DNA from 3 places in the Streptomyces sp. WMMB303 genome. Region 2 is predicted to be linked to each of the others. Evidence: riboswitches for the same ligand, from Rfam matches in the RefSeq annotation. Region 2 holds a riboswitch; each other region holds the start of a gene.
The links. A riboswitch is a leader RNA that binds a small molecule or an ion and turns the genes downstream of it on or off. The one in region 2 is predicted to bind thiamine pyrophosphate.
Positions count from the first base shown of each region.

Region 1: linked by a shared signal. The riboswitch ahead of thiO (glycine oxidase ThiO) and the one ahead of thiC (phosphomethylpyrimidine synthase ThiC) in region 2 are both predicted to bind thiamine pyrophosphate.
Region 3: linked by a shared signal. The riboswitch ahead of P2424_RS22785 (thiamine ABC transporter substrate-binding protein) and the one ahead of thiC (phosphomethylpyrimidine synthase ThiC) in region 2 are both predicted to bind thiamine pyrophosphate.

Region 1 covers NZ_JARKIN010000001.1:1,576,302-1,580,710, forward strand. Annotated here, with positions in the region: gene P2424_RS07140 (Rv2175c family DNA-binding protein) at 1-17, opposite strand, end outside; gene P2424_RS07145 (FAD-dependent oxidoreductase) at 51-1,244, opposite strand; TPP riboswitch at 1,450-1,563, shown strand; gene thiO (glycine oxidase ThiO) at 1,561-2,757, shown strand; gene thiS (sulfur carrier protein ThiS) at 2,754-2,972, shown strand; gene P2424_RS07160 (thiazole synthase) at 2,980-3,780, shown strand; gene pknB (Stk1 family PASTA domain-containing Ser/Thr kinase) at 3,971-4,409, shown strand, end outside.
Region 2 covers NZ_JARKIN010000001.1:3,394,781-3,399,189, reverse strand. Annotated here, with positions in the region: gene P2424_RS15135 (NUDIX hydrolase) at 480-1,037, opposite strand; gene thiC (phosphomethylpyrimidine synthase ThiC) at 1,274-3,100, opposite strand; TPP riboswitch at 3,093-3,228, opposite strand; gene P2424_RS15125 (YibE/F family protein) at 3,300-4,409, shown strand, end outside.
Region 3 covers NZ_JARKIN010000001.1:5,198,697-5,203,105, forward strand. Annotated here, with positions in the region: gene P2424_RS22780 (iron ABC transporter permease) at 1-592, opposite strand, end outside; gene P2424_RS22785 (thiamine ABC transporter substrate-binding protein) at 742-1,818, opposite strand; TPP riboswitch at 1,814-1,930, opposite strand; gene rlmN (23S rRNA (adenine(2503)-C(2))-methyltransferase RlmN) at 1,982-3,088, opposite strand; gene P2424_RS22795 (phosphatidate cytidylyltransferase) at 3,219-4,397, opposite strand.

The sequences.
Region 1 (4,409 bases), 1.8 Mb from region 2:
GCGTCAATCTCGGTCACGGGTTCCAGACTGCCATCCGAAACCGGTGGTCACTACCGCGCGGCCTTCTTCAGGGCCACGGCCGCGTCGCCCAGCAGGGCCCGGTCCACGGCTGTGCCCTGCTGAATCAGCTTCCGGCCCTGCGCGAGATCGCGCGGACGGCCGACGGCCAGCAGCGCGGTCGGCCGCTCGTCACGCAGCCAGCACACGCTCCAGGCGGGGTCCCGGGGCGAGCCGCGCCACACCAGTTCGTCGCCGGGGGCGTGGTGGCCGACGTACTGCACGAAGCGGCCGAACTGCTCGGACCAGAAGTAGGGCACCGGATCGTAGGCGACGCTCTCCGGCTCGCCGTCGGCGTGTCCCTCGGCGAGCAGGTTCGCCGCGACCGTACGGGGTCCCTGGAGCGCGTTGTCCCAGTGGTGGATCAGCAGCCGCTCGCCGTAGCGGGCCGAGGGGAACGAGGCGCAGTCCCCCACCGCGTAGCAGCCGGGGGCCGAGCTGCGCAGCCGCGCGTCGGCCAGCACGGAGCCGTCGGGCCCGAGCGCCAACCCGGAGCCGGCCAGCCATCCGGTGGTGGGCCGGGCTCCGATCCCGACCAGGACCGCGTCCGCCGGCAGCCGCGTCCCGTCGGCGAGCAGTACCCCGCCGCGCTCGACCGCCGCGACGGCGGCGCCGGTGCGCAGTGTCGCCCCGGCCTCCGCGTACCAGTCCCGCATCGGCGCGGAGACCTCGGCCGGGAGCGCGCCCGGCAGCGGTGCGGCGGCGGTCTCCACCACGGTGACCGCACAGCCCCACTCGCGGGCGACCGTCGCGAACTCCGCCCCGATCCAGCCGGCGCCGACGACCACGACCCTGCCACGGGAGGCCAGCACCGGACGCAGCCGCCGTGCGTCGTCCAGGGTGCGCAGCACATGGACGCCGGGCACTCCCTCGCTGCCGGGCAGAGTGCGGGGCTCGGCGCCGGTGGCCAGGACCAGCCGGTCGTAGTGGACCGGCCCCGCGTCGGTGACCAGCAGCCGCTCGTCGGGGAGCAGCCCGGTGGCGGTCCGGCCCAGCTCCAGCTCGATCCCCAGCCCCGCGAAGTCGATGTCGAAGAGCGGCACCTCCGCTTCCTCGCCCCTGCCCAGCAGCACGGCCTTGGACAGCGGAGGCCGGTCGTAGGGCGGGTGCGGTTCGGCTCCGAGGAGCCGTACGGAGCCGGGCCAGCCCTGCTCGCGAAGCTGCACGGCGGTCTGCACGCCCGCCATACCGGTGCCCACGATCACGACCCGCTGCTGTTTCTGACTGTCGCTCACATCGCTCACTGTATGCCGGTCGGCCCTCGGAGCCATCGGCCACCGGACGGAGACGGTGTCCGGACGCGGTCGTAGGGCCGCCGCCTGCGGCGCGGGGGGCGGTCCGGGCGGGCCTTACCCGTGCCGCGCGCACCGCAGTAGGGTGGGCCGCGGCAGTCACGACATACGCGGGAGCCCGGACGCACCGGGCTGAGAGGGAGGCTGCGGCGGCCTCCGACCGTCCGAACCTGATCCGGGTCATTCCGGCGAAGGGAGCAGCAGCAGCGCCATGCGCGGCACAGGAACCGGTACCCACGCGGCGAGCCCCGACGTGCTCGTCCTCGGCGGCGGCCTGATCGGCCTGGTGACGGCCTGGCGGGCCGCGCAGCGCGGCCTGAGGGTCACCGTGGCCGACCCCGAACCAGGCGGCGGCGCCGCACAGGTGGCGGCCGGCATGCTGGCGGCCGTCACCGAACTGCACTACGGCGAGGAGACCCTGCTGGATCTCAACCTCGCCTCGGCGGCCCGCTATCCGGAGTTCGTCGCCGAACTGGAGGACGCCTCCGGCCTGGACATCGGCTACCGGGCCTGCGGTACCCTCGCGGTCGCGCTCGACGCCGACGACCGCGCCCACCTGCGCGAGCTGCACGCGCTGCAGCGGCGGTGCGGGCTGGAGTCGCAGTGGCTGACCGGCCGCGAGTGCCGTCGCCTGGAGCCGATGCTGGCGCCCTCGGTGCGCGGCGGAGCCCGGGTGGACGGCGACCACCAGATCGACCCCCGGCGCCTGGCCGCGGCGCTGCTGCACGCCTGCGAGCGCACGGGAGTCGCCTTCCGGCGCTCCCGCGCGATACGGCTCCTGCACCGACGGGACCGCGCCGCGGGGGCTGCGCTGGCGAACGGCACCGAACTGCGCGCGGAGCAGACGGTGCTCGCGCTGGGCGCCCGCAGCGGCACCCTGGAGGGCCTCCCCCCGTCGGTGGCGCCGCCGGTGCGCCCGGTCAAGGGGCAGGTGCTGCGGCTGCGGATGCCCGGCGGCGCGGCCGGCCCCTTTCTCTCCCGTACGGTCCGCGCGGTGGTCCGCGGCGGTGCCCTCTACCTGGTGCCGCGCACGGACGGCGAACTGGTGGTCGGCGCCACCAGTGAGGAACTGGGCTGGGACACCACGGTGACCGCGGGCGGTGTCTACGAGCTGCTGCGGGACGCGCACGAACTGGTGCCCGGCGTCACCGAGCTGCCGCTGGCCGAGACCCGCGCCGGACTGCGCCCCGGCTCCCCCGACAACGCGCCGCTGCTGGGGCCCACCGCGCTGCCCGGCCTCCACCTGGCCACCGGCCACTTCCGGCACGGCGTCCTGCTCACTCCCGTCACCGGCGACGTACTCGCCGAGCTGCTGGCCACCGGTGAGCTGCCCGCACCGGCCCGGCCCTTCGCACCGCGGCGCTTCGCCCCCGCAGACTCCCGCGAGACCCAGGAGCAGCCCGTATGACCTCCACCCCGACGACGACCGTCTCGGTCAACGGCGAGCCCCGCCGGGTGGCCGCGGGGCTCACCCTCGACCGGCTCGTGGCCGATGTCACCGCCGCGTCGAGCGGGGTGGCCGCGGCGCTCAACGAGGACGTGGTCCCCCGGGGCCGCTGGGCGGACACCCCGCTCGGCGAGGGTGACCGCGTCGAGATCCTCACCGCAGTCCAAGGAGGCTGATCCCGTCATGGCCGACGATCCGCTGACCATCGGCGACACCGCCTTCACCGCCCGGCTGATCATGGGCACCGGGGGCGCGCCCAGCCTGGACGTCCTGGAACGGGCGCTGCTGGCCTCCGGCACCGAGCTGACCACGGTCGCGATGCGGCGGCTGGACCCCTCGGTGAGCGGCTCCGTGCTGTCGGTGCTGGGCAGGCACGGCATCCGCGTACTGCCGAACACCGCTGGGTGCTACACGGCGGGTGAGGCGGTGCTCACCGCACGGCTCGCACGGGAGGCGCTGGGCACCGACTGGGTGAAGCTGGAGGTCATCGCCGACGAGCGCACCCTGCTGCCGGACCCGGTCGAGCTGCTGGACGCCGCCGAGACGCTGGTGGACGACGGCTTCACGGTGCTGCCGTACACCAACGACGACCCGGTGCTGGCGCGGAAGCTGGAGGAGGCGGGCTGCGCGGCGATCATGCCGCTCGGCTCCCCCATCGGCTCCGGCCTGGGCATCCGCAACCCGCACAACTTCCAGCTCATCACCGAGCGCGCCGGTGTGCCGGTGATCCTGGACGCGGGGGCCGGCACGGCCTCGGACGCGGCGCTGGCCATGGAGCTGGGGTGTGCCGCGGTGATGCTGGCCTCGGCGGTGACCCGGGCCCAGGAGCCGGTGCTGATGGCGGAGGGCATGCGGCACGCGGTGGAGGCGGGGCGACTGGCCTTCCGCGCGGGCCGCATCCCGCGCCGCCACTTCGCCGAGGCGTCCTCGCCCACCGAGGGCCTCGCGGCGCTGGATCCGGAGCGCCCCGCCTTCGCCGGCTGAGGGTCCGCCGCCGTCCGGGGCCCCGCGCCCGCCGTCCCGCCGTCCGGGGCCGGGGTCCGTCCGGGCAGCACTCCGGCGGCGCCGCCCACCCCCGGGTGGGCGCCACGGAGTGTCACCGTTCGGCCCCAGAACAGCGGCAACCCGCAACCGCGCGGCCCCGCCGCCGCACCGCCCTCGTAAACTCGGCGCAATGGACACCACCCTCCAGGACCCGTCGCCTGCCTACGGACGAGGAGACCCGCTGGTCGGACAGGTGCTCGACGGCCGGTACCGCGTCGACGCCCGGGTAGCCATCGGCGGCATGGCGACCGTCTACCGCGCGGTGGACACCCGCCTGGACCGCGTGCTGGCCCTGAAGGTGATGCACACCTCCCTCTCCGCGGACGAGACGTTCGTGACCCGCTTCATCAGGGAGGCCAAGTCCGCGGCCCGGCTGGCGCACGCGAACGTGGTCGGGGTCTTCGACCAGGGCACCGACGGCACCTACGTCTATCTGGCGATGGAGTACGTGGAGGGCTGCACGCTCCGCGACGTGCTGCGGGACCGCGGCGCCCTGCGCCCCCGCGCGGCACTCGACGTCCTGGAGCCGGTCCTGGCGGCACTGGGCGCGGCACACCGGGCCGGTCTCG
Region 2 (4,409 bases):
CAGGCACCACCAGCCCCGGCGTCCCTGCCGTCCGGCGCGATACCCGCACCACGCACTCCCCTCTCCCCCGGCGCCCCGCCCGCCCCGGCACCCGTCCCCGCGCAGGCGCGTACCGGAGCCCGCGAACCGGCCGCGCAGCCCGAGGCCGGGCCGGGCCGCGACGGGAAGGCCGAGGACGACCCGCCGCCCGGTGCCGGACCCACTGCCGCACCGGAGGACGCGACCGCGCGGGCGGCCGCCCTCCCGCAGCTGCCCCGGCGGCGTCAGCACGCCGCCGGGACGACGCCGGCCGCGTCCTCCGCGGTCTCGGCCGCCATCTCGGCCCGCGCGGAGAGCGCCGGGTCCGCCGAGCACGCCCGGGACGTCTCCGCCTGGCGGCTGGAGGCCGAGCGGGCGCTGGCGGAGGCGCAGCGGCGCGGCCGCCAGGAAGCCGAGCCGAGCGAGCCGCGGAAACCCGCGCCCTTCCAGGGCTGGTTCGGCTAGCGTGCGGAGTCGGGTGGCGGCCCCGGCGGGTCGGCCGGCCCCGGCGACGGACGGCGGAGGTCGGGCGCGAGCAGGGCCTGCACCCCCTCGATGTTCGCGGCGAGATAGGCCCGCAGCCTCGGCGGGACCACCTCCACCGAGTTCAGGCCCTGTGGAGTGAAGGGGAGCCGTACGATCTCGTACTCTCCTTGCGGCTCCTCCACTTCGGGTCCGTGCCGTAGGCGAGGGTCGAGCGAGACGAGTCGGCACACGAAGAAGTGCTGTACCTTCACTCCCCCCGGTGTCTCCGCGGGGTCACTCACCGTGTCCACGAAGGCGGGCACCACATCGGTGATCGCCCCGCCCAGTTCCTCGGCCACCTCACGGTGCAGGGCGTCCTCCACGGTGCGGTCCACGCCGGGCTCGACGCCGCCTCCCGGGGTGATCCAGTACGGCTCCTGGCCGGGCTTGGTGCGCTTGATGAGGATCAGTTCCACCGTGGGCGCCGGACCCTCCCCGGCGGCGAGGAGGATGGCGCGGGCAGTCCGCTTGACCACAGGGCGTTCGACGAACATGCAGGAGACTTGGCCCACATCGTCGTGCGTCAAACCCTCCGCTTTCATTACTGTGCGTATCAGGTCAGAACATCGCCCAAGAGGTCCATATCCATAAGTGACTGGACACTGACGCTGAGTCAACTATTCTTGTCGTCCGCGCCGCCGCGCGCATCGAACCGGGCGGTTCGTGGCAGGAGGGGGGAGCCACGAACCGCCCTCGCGGCTCCCGCCCCCGCTCTACCGGCGCGCGGGTCTCACGGGGCCATCGGCAGATACACCCGGTTGCCCGCCGCCGCGAACTCCCTCGACTTCTCCAGCATCCCCGCCTCGATCTCCTCGGCGGACGCGCCCTCTTCGCCGCCGAACTGCTCTGTGATGCTTCTGCTGATCTTCATCGAGCAGAACTTCGGGCCGCACATGGAGCAGAAGTGCGCGGTCTTGGCCGGTTCGGCCGGCAGCGTCTCGTCGTGGAACGAGCGGGCCGTGTCCGGGTCGAGCGCCAGATTGAACTGGTCCTCCCAACGGAACTCGAACCGGGCGTCCGAGAGCGCGTCGTCCCAGTCCTGCGCCCCCGGGTGGCCCTTGGCCACGTCCGCGGCATGGGCGGCGATCTTGTAGGTGATCACGCCCGTCTTGACGTCGTCCCTGTCCGGCAGCCCCAGGTGCTCCTTCGGAGTGACGTAGCAGAGCATCGCGGTGCCCCACCAGCCGATCATCGCCGCACCGATGCCGCTGGTGATGTGGTCGTAGGCGGGCGCGATGTCCGTCGTCAGGGGGCCCAGCGTGTAGAACGGGGCCTCCTCGCAGACCTCCTGCTGGCGGTCCACGTTCTCCTTGATCTTGTGCATCGGCACATGGCCGGGACCCTCGATCATGGTCTGCACATCGTGCGCCTTGGCGATCCGGTTCAGTTCGCCCAGGGTGTCCAACTCGGCCATCTGCGCCGCGTCGTTGGCGTCCGCGATCGATCCGGGCCGTAGCCCGTCGCCGAGCGAGAACGTCACGTCGTAGGAGCGCAGGATCTCGCACAGCTCGCCGAAGTGCTCGTACAGGAAGCTCTCCCGGTGATGCGCCAGACACCACGCGGCCATGATCGAGCCGCCGCGGGAGACGATGCCGGTCTTGCGGCGCGCCGTCAGCGGGACGTAGCGCAGCAGCACCCCGGCGTGCACCGTCATGTAGTCGACGCCCTGCTCGCACTGCTCGACGACGGTGTCCTTGTAGACCTCCCAGGACAGTTCCTCGGCCTTGCCGTCCACCTTCTCCAGCGCCTGGTACAGGGGCACCGTGCCGATGGGGACGGGGGAGTTGCGCAGCACCCACTCGCGGGTGGTGTGGATGTTGCGGCCGGTCGAGAGGTCCATGACGGTGTCGGTGCCCCACCGGGTCGCCCACGTCATCTTCTCGACCTCCTCCTCGATGGAGGAGGTGACGGCGGAGTTGCCGATGTTGGCGTTCACCTTCACCAGGAAGTTCTTCCCGATGATCATCGGCTCGGTCTCCGGGTGGTTCACGTTGGCGGGCAGTACGGCCCGCCCGGCGGCGATCTCGTCCCGGACGAATTCGGGGCTGCGGTTCTCGCGGAGGGCGACGTACTCCATCTCCGCGGTGATCTCGCCCCGCTTCGCATAGCCGAGCTGGGTGACGGCCGCGCCGTTCCGGCCGCGCCGCGGCTGGCGCGGACGGCCCGGGAAGACCGCGTCGAGCCCCGCCAGATCGTCGGCGCCGCCGCGGACGACTCCGCCGCGTGGGCTGGTGTGCTTGCGGCCGTCGTCCTCGGGCCGCAGTTCACGGCCCGCGTACTCCTCGGTGTCCCCCCTCTGGACGATCCAGTTCTCGCGCAGCGGCGCCAGGCCGCGGCGCACATCGGTGTCGATCTCGGGGTCGGTGTACGGCCCGGACGTGTCGTAGAGCGTCACGTCCCGGCCGTTGGTGAGGTGCACCCGTCGGACGGGGACCCGGATGTCCGGGCGCGATCCCTGCAGATATCCCTTGTGCGAGCCGAGGGCTTTCTCGGCCCCTTCGGCGCTTCCGGCCTCTTCGGCCGTCTCGGCGCGCGCGTGTGCATCCTGCGTGGTCATGAGACCCACTCCCTACGCCGGCATTACCCGGTAACAGGTTCGGCGGTCGGCGCAGCCGGTTCCGTGGTCCCTTCCACGGAGGTCAGCGCCCTCTCAGCCCCGTGCTCGGAGCTCCCGCGATGTGCAAAGGCGCCTCTACGCTAACGGCACACGGCCCGGACTGAACACCCCGCCCGGCCGTTCTTGCGATGATCGGGCGGTGACCCACACCGACCCCGCCGTCCCCGCGCCCGAACCCGGCCCTGCTCACGGACACCGCCCTGCCCCTGTCCATGCGCCCGCCCAGGGCCAGGGGCCCGACCACAGGCACGGGCACGGGCACAACCACGGGCACAGTCACAGCCACGGGCCCGCCGAACCCGTCTCCCGCCATCTGCGGAAGGTCATCGCGGCGGTGCTGGTGCCGTTCGCGGCGGCCGTGCTGGCCGGTCTGGTGGTGCTGTGGCCAGGGGGTGTTCCGGGGCACCAGCACGACCACTCCGGAGTCGGCTTCGACCGGCCCACCTTCACCGCCAAGGTCGTCGAACTGGCCGAGGTGGACTGCGGCAAGGCCAACGTCCGGCAACCGCCCGGCTCCTCGGGCGGAGGTTCCGCCGAGCGGAGCGGTGGGCAACAGGGCGGCGAGGGCGGAGCCCAAGGGACGTGCCGGAAGGCCGGCATCGAGGTCACCGAGGGCAAGGACACGGGGCACACCTTCACCGAGGTCGTACCGCCCGACGCCACCCGCAGCTACTCCGTCGGGCAGGACGTCGTCGTCGCCTACGCCGCGAAGGCGCCGCGCGATCTCCAGTACAGCGTCGTCGACACCGACCGGGATCTGCCGATGGTGCTGCTGGCCGGCCTCTTCGCGCTCGTGGTGGTGCTCGTGGGGCGGCTGCGCGGAGTGCTGGCGCTGGTGGGGCTGGTCATCAGCTTCGCCGTGCTGACCCTGTTCATCCTGCCCGCGATACTGCAGGGCTCCAATCCGCTGGTGGTCGCGGTGGTCGGCGGGAGCGCCATCATGCTGACCACGCTGTATCTGTGCCACGGCCTGTCCGCCCGCACCTCGGTCGCGGTGCTCGGCACACTGGTGTCGCTCCTGCTGATCGGGCTGCTGGGCTCGTTGTTCATCGGCTGGGCCGGACTGACCGGCAACACCGACGACCAGACCGGCCTGGTGCACGGGCTCTACCCCGGTATCGAGATCCGCGGGCTGCTGCTCGCGGGGGTGCTGATCGGCTCGCTCGGCGTGCTCGACGACGTGACGGTCACCCAGACCTCGGCCGTCTGGGAACTCAAGGACGCCGATCCCGGGGCCGGTCGGCGCCGG
Region 3 (4,409 bases), 1.8 Mb from region 2:
CGAAGCTGGTGAAGGTGAACAGGAAGACGATCAGCGCGGCGGCCGCCACGGACGGCGCCAGCGCGGGCAGAGTGACCCGCCGCCAGGCGGCGAACCGGCCGGCGCCCAGGACGCGTGCGGCTTCCTCCTGGCGCGGATCGAGCTGGGACCACAGGCTGCCGACGGTGCGCACGACAACCGCGTAGTTGAAGAAGACGTGCGCCAGCAGGATCGCCCACACGCTGGTGTCCAGTCGTACCCCGAACCAGACGTCCAGCGCTCCCTCACGCCCGGCCAGCGCGAGGAAGGCCGAGCCGACGACGACTGTCGGCAGCACGAACGGCACCGTCACCACGGCGCGCAGCAGCCGCTTGCCCGGAAAGTCGAACCTGGCGAACACGTAGGCGCCGGGAAGGGCCAACGCGAGAGTGAGCGCGGTGGAGGCCGCGGCCTGCCACAGCGTGAACCAGAGCACCTGGAGGATGTCGGGATCGCCGAGCACCCGGGCGGTCCGGCCGAAGTGCCAATCGCCGCCCTCGTGCAGCCCCCGGAAGACGATCGCGGCCACCGGGTAGCCGAAGAAGAGCGCGAAGAACGCCGCCGGGACGGCCATCAGCGCGAGCCGCACGCCGGTGCCACCGCCGCCGCGGCGGTCCGCGGCGGCGGACGGTCGCGCGGGCGCGGCGGGGCCGTCCGGGACGCCGGGCGGCACCGGCCCTTCCGGAGAGTCCGGCAGGTCCCGGGCCGCGGCGTCGCGGGCGACTACTTCACGGCGAGCGACGTCCACGTCTTGATCCACTGCTCACGGTGTTCCGCGATCTTCCGCGGGGCGACGGTGGCGGGGTCGTCCACGGTCTCGCCGTACTTGGTGAACAGCTCCGGCAGCCGGGCGTCCTCGCGGACCGGGTTGACGAACATCTTCAGCGGCAGGTCCTCCTGGAACCGCTTGCTGAGCAGGAAGTCCAGCAGCGCCTGCCCGCCCTCGGTGTTCTTCGCGCCGCGGAGCAGCCCGGCGTACTCGGTCTGCCGGAAGCAGGTTCCCTCGGCCACGCCGGTCGGCGCCTGCTCGGGCGGGTTCTTCTCGCCCATGACCTCGGCAGGCGGGCTGGAGGCGTAGGAGACGACCAGCGGTTTGTCGCCCTTGCCCTTGCCCTCGCGGGAGCCGCTGAAGCGGTCGTTGTAGGCCTGCTCCCAGCTTCCTGCGACCTCGGCCCCGTTGGCGCGCAGCTTCTTCCAGTAGTCCTGCCAGCCGTCCTCGCCGAACTCGGCGACGCTCGCCAGCAGGAACGCCAGGCCGGGAGAGGAGGTGGCGGCGTCCTCGGTCACCAGCAGGTCCTTGTAGCGGGGCTTCGCCAAGTCCTGCAGAGTACGCGGCGGGTCGAGCTTCTTGTCGGCGAACCACCGGCGGTCGTAGTTGACGCACACGTCGCCCGTGTCCACCGGGGTGACCCGGTGCTTCTCCGGGTCCGCCTGCAGCCGCTCCGGCACCTTCGCCAGGCCCTCGGCCTCGTAGGGGGCGAAGACGTCCTTGTCCAGCGGGCGGGAGAGGAGCGTGTTGTCGACGCCGAAGAAGACGTCGCCCTGCGGGTTGCCCTTGTTGAGGACCGCCTGGTTCACGGCGGCACCCGCGTCGCCGCCGCGCAGCACCTCGACCTGGTAGCCGCTGCGCTTCTCGAAGTCCTCGAGCACGGACTTCGAGACGGCGAACGAGTCGTGGGTGACGAGGGTGACGGTCTTGGAATCGGCGTTGTCGTCCGCGCCTCCGCAGGCGGTGGCCAGCAGTGCGAGGCTGAGGACAGCGGTGGTTGCGGCGGCAGCCCGCCGCGCGTGCTTCTTCATCAGTGCATCGACTTCCTACCCGGCATGACCCGGGCGAGGTTCGAGGGTCTGCGGCACGTACGGGCGTACGGGCCACACTCTCAGCGCTGTGAGCGCTCCCCTGTCGGCTGTTCGGTTGTACGGGCCGCACCGGGCGGCCCGTTCGAACACTACCAGTCAGGCGTCAGCGTTCGGTCGCCGCGAGCTGGCCGCACGCACCGTCGATCTCCTGACCCCGGGTGTCCCGTACGGTCACGGGCACACCGTGCGACTCCAGCGTCCGCACGAATGCGGCCTCGTCCTCGGGACGGGAAGCGGTCCACTTGGAACCGGGCGTCGGATTGAGCGGGATGAGGTTGACGTGCACCCGCTTGCCCTTGAGCAGCCGGCCCAGCAGATCGGCACGCCACGCCTGGTCGTTGATGTCCTTGATCAACGCGTACTCGATGGAGACCCGGCGTCCGGACCTGGCCGCGTACTCCCATGCGGCGTCGAGCACCTCCCGCACCTTCCACCGGGTGTTGACCGGCACCAGGGTGTCCCGCAGTTCGTCGTCGGGCGCGTGCAGGGAGAGCGCCAGCCGGCATTTGAAGCCCTCGTCGGAGAAGCGCAGCATCGCGGGTACGAGACCGACCGTGGAGACGGTGATGCCGCGCTGGGACAGCCCGAGACCGTCCGGCTCGGGATCGGTCAGCCTCCGGATGGCGCCGACCACCCGCTTGTAGTTGGCCAGCGGCTCGCCCATCCCCATGAAGACGATGTTCGACAGCCGTGCCGGCCCGCCGGGCACCTCGCCGTCCCGCAGGGCGCGCATCTCGTCGACGATCTGGTGGACGATCTCCGCGGTGCTCAGGTTCCGGTCCAGGCCGGCCTGGCCCGTGGCGCAGAACGGACAGTTCATCCCGCAGCCGGCCTGCGAGCTGATGCACATGGTGACCCGGTCCGGGTACCGCATCAGGACGGACTCCACGAGCGTCCCGTCGTGCAGCCGCCACAGCGTTTTGCGCGTGGCGTCGTCGTCGCAGCTGATGTGCCGCACCACGCTCATCAGGTCGGGCAGCAGCCCGGACGCCAGCTTCTCGCGGGCGGCGGCAGGGATGTCGGTCCACTGTTGCGGGTCGTGCGCCAGCCGCGCGAAGTAGTGCTGCGAGAGCTGCTTGGCGCGGAAGGGCTTCTCGCCGAGCTCCGCGACCGCCGCACGGCGGTCCTCGGGAGCGAGATCGGCAAGGTGGCGGGGCGGCTTCTTGGCGCCGCGCGGGGCGACGAACGTGAGTTCTCCGGGTGCAGGCATAGCCGTACCAGTGTCGCAGATCATTTTGGCGGGCCGCTGGTCAGCGGGGCAGGGCGGCAGTCCCCGGTCAATCGGCCCCGCCGGGCCCCGGGGCCCTGCCGTCGCGCGGTCCTGATCGGTCGAGGCGGGCTCAGCCCGCGCCGACGAAGACGACCAGCAGCAGCCAGACAACCGGCGCGGTCGGCAGCAGCGAGTCGAGCCGGTCCATGATGCCGCCGTGCCCGGGCAGCAGGGTCCCCATGTCCTTGATGCCCAGGTCCCGCTTCATCATCGACTCGCCCAGATCGCCCAGGGTGGCGCTGACCGCTACCGCGAGGCCCAGCAGCAGGCCCTGCCACCAGCGACCGTCGTCGATCAGGAACTGCGTGCACAGGGCGCCCGCCGCCATGGCGAAGGCCACCGCGCCGACCAGCCCCTCCCGGGTCTTGCCGGGGCTGATCCGGGGGGCCAGCTTGTGTCGCCCGAACCGCCAGCCCACCGCGTAGGCGCCGGTGTCGCTGACCACGGTGAGGATCAGGAACGTCAGTACCCGCCAGGGTCCGTCGTCCGCCGCCAGCATCAGGGCGACGAAGGTGGCGAGGAAGGGCACGTAGAAGGCGGCGAAGAGGGCCGCCGTCACATCCCGCAGGTAGTCGGCCGCAGGCTGCGTCATGCGCCAGGCCAGCACCGTCAGAGCTGTGAGCGCCATGGCGATCCAGGCACCCTCCGCGCCCCGCAGATAGCCGGCGATCGTCATGGCCGCGCCGCCGAGCGCCAGCGGCACCAGCGGGACCTGGATCCCCTTGCGCTCCCGCAGCCGCGAGGTCAGTTCCCAGAGCCCGACGACGACCGCCAGCACGATGACGCCGAGAAAGGCCGGCTTGTAGAAGAACAGCGCAGCCAGGATGACGACGCCGAGGCCCAGACCGACCCCTATCGCCGCGGGCAGGTCCCGCCCGGCGCGCTTCCTGCCCCCCTCTGCAGCTGCGGTCGTTTCGGGCTGCCGAGGGGTGTGGGGCGGTTCCGGTCCGTCCTGGCCGTGCCGCGCGCCGGAGGGACCGGCGGGATCTGTGGGGCCGGGGCCGTCGGGGCCGCGCCGGCGGGCACGGCCGTCTTCAGCGTCACCGGGGCTCCCGGGGTCGGGTGCAATGGGCATACGCCGAGTCTGCGACGCGTCGCCGCCCACATCGTGCACGGGGACGCTCACGTCGTGGGCGGACACCGGACCATCGCCCGGGCGGGGCATCGCCGCGGGTGCGGCGGAGCCCTGCTCGGGAGGGCCCCAGTAGCCCGCGTCCGGTTGCGGCGCTCCCCAGGAAGAGTCGTTCACAGATAGCAGCCT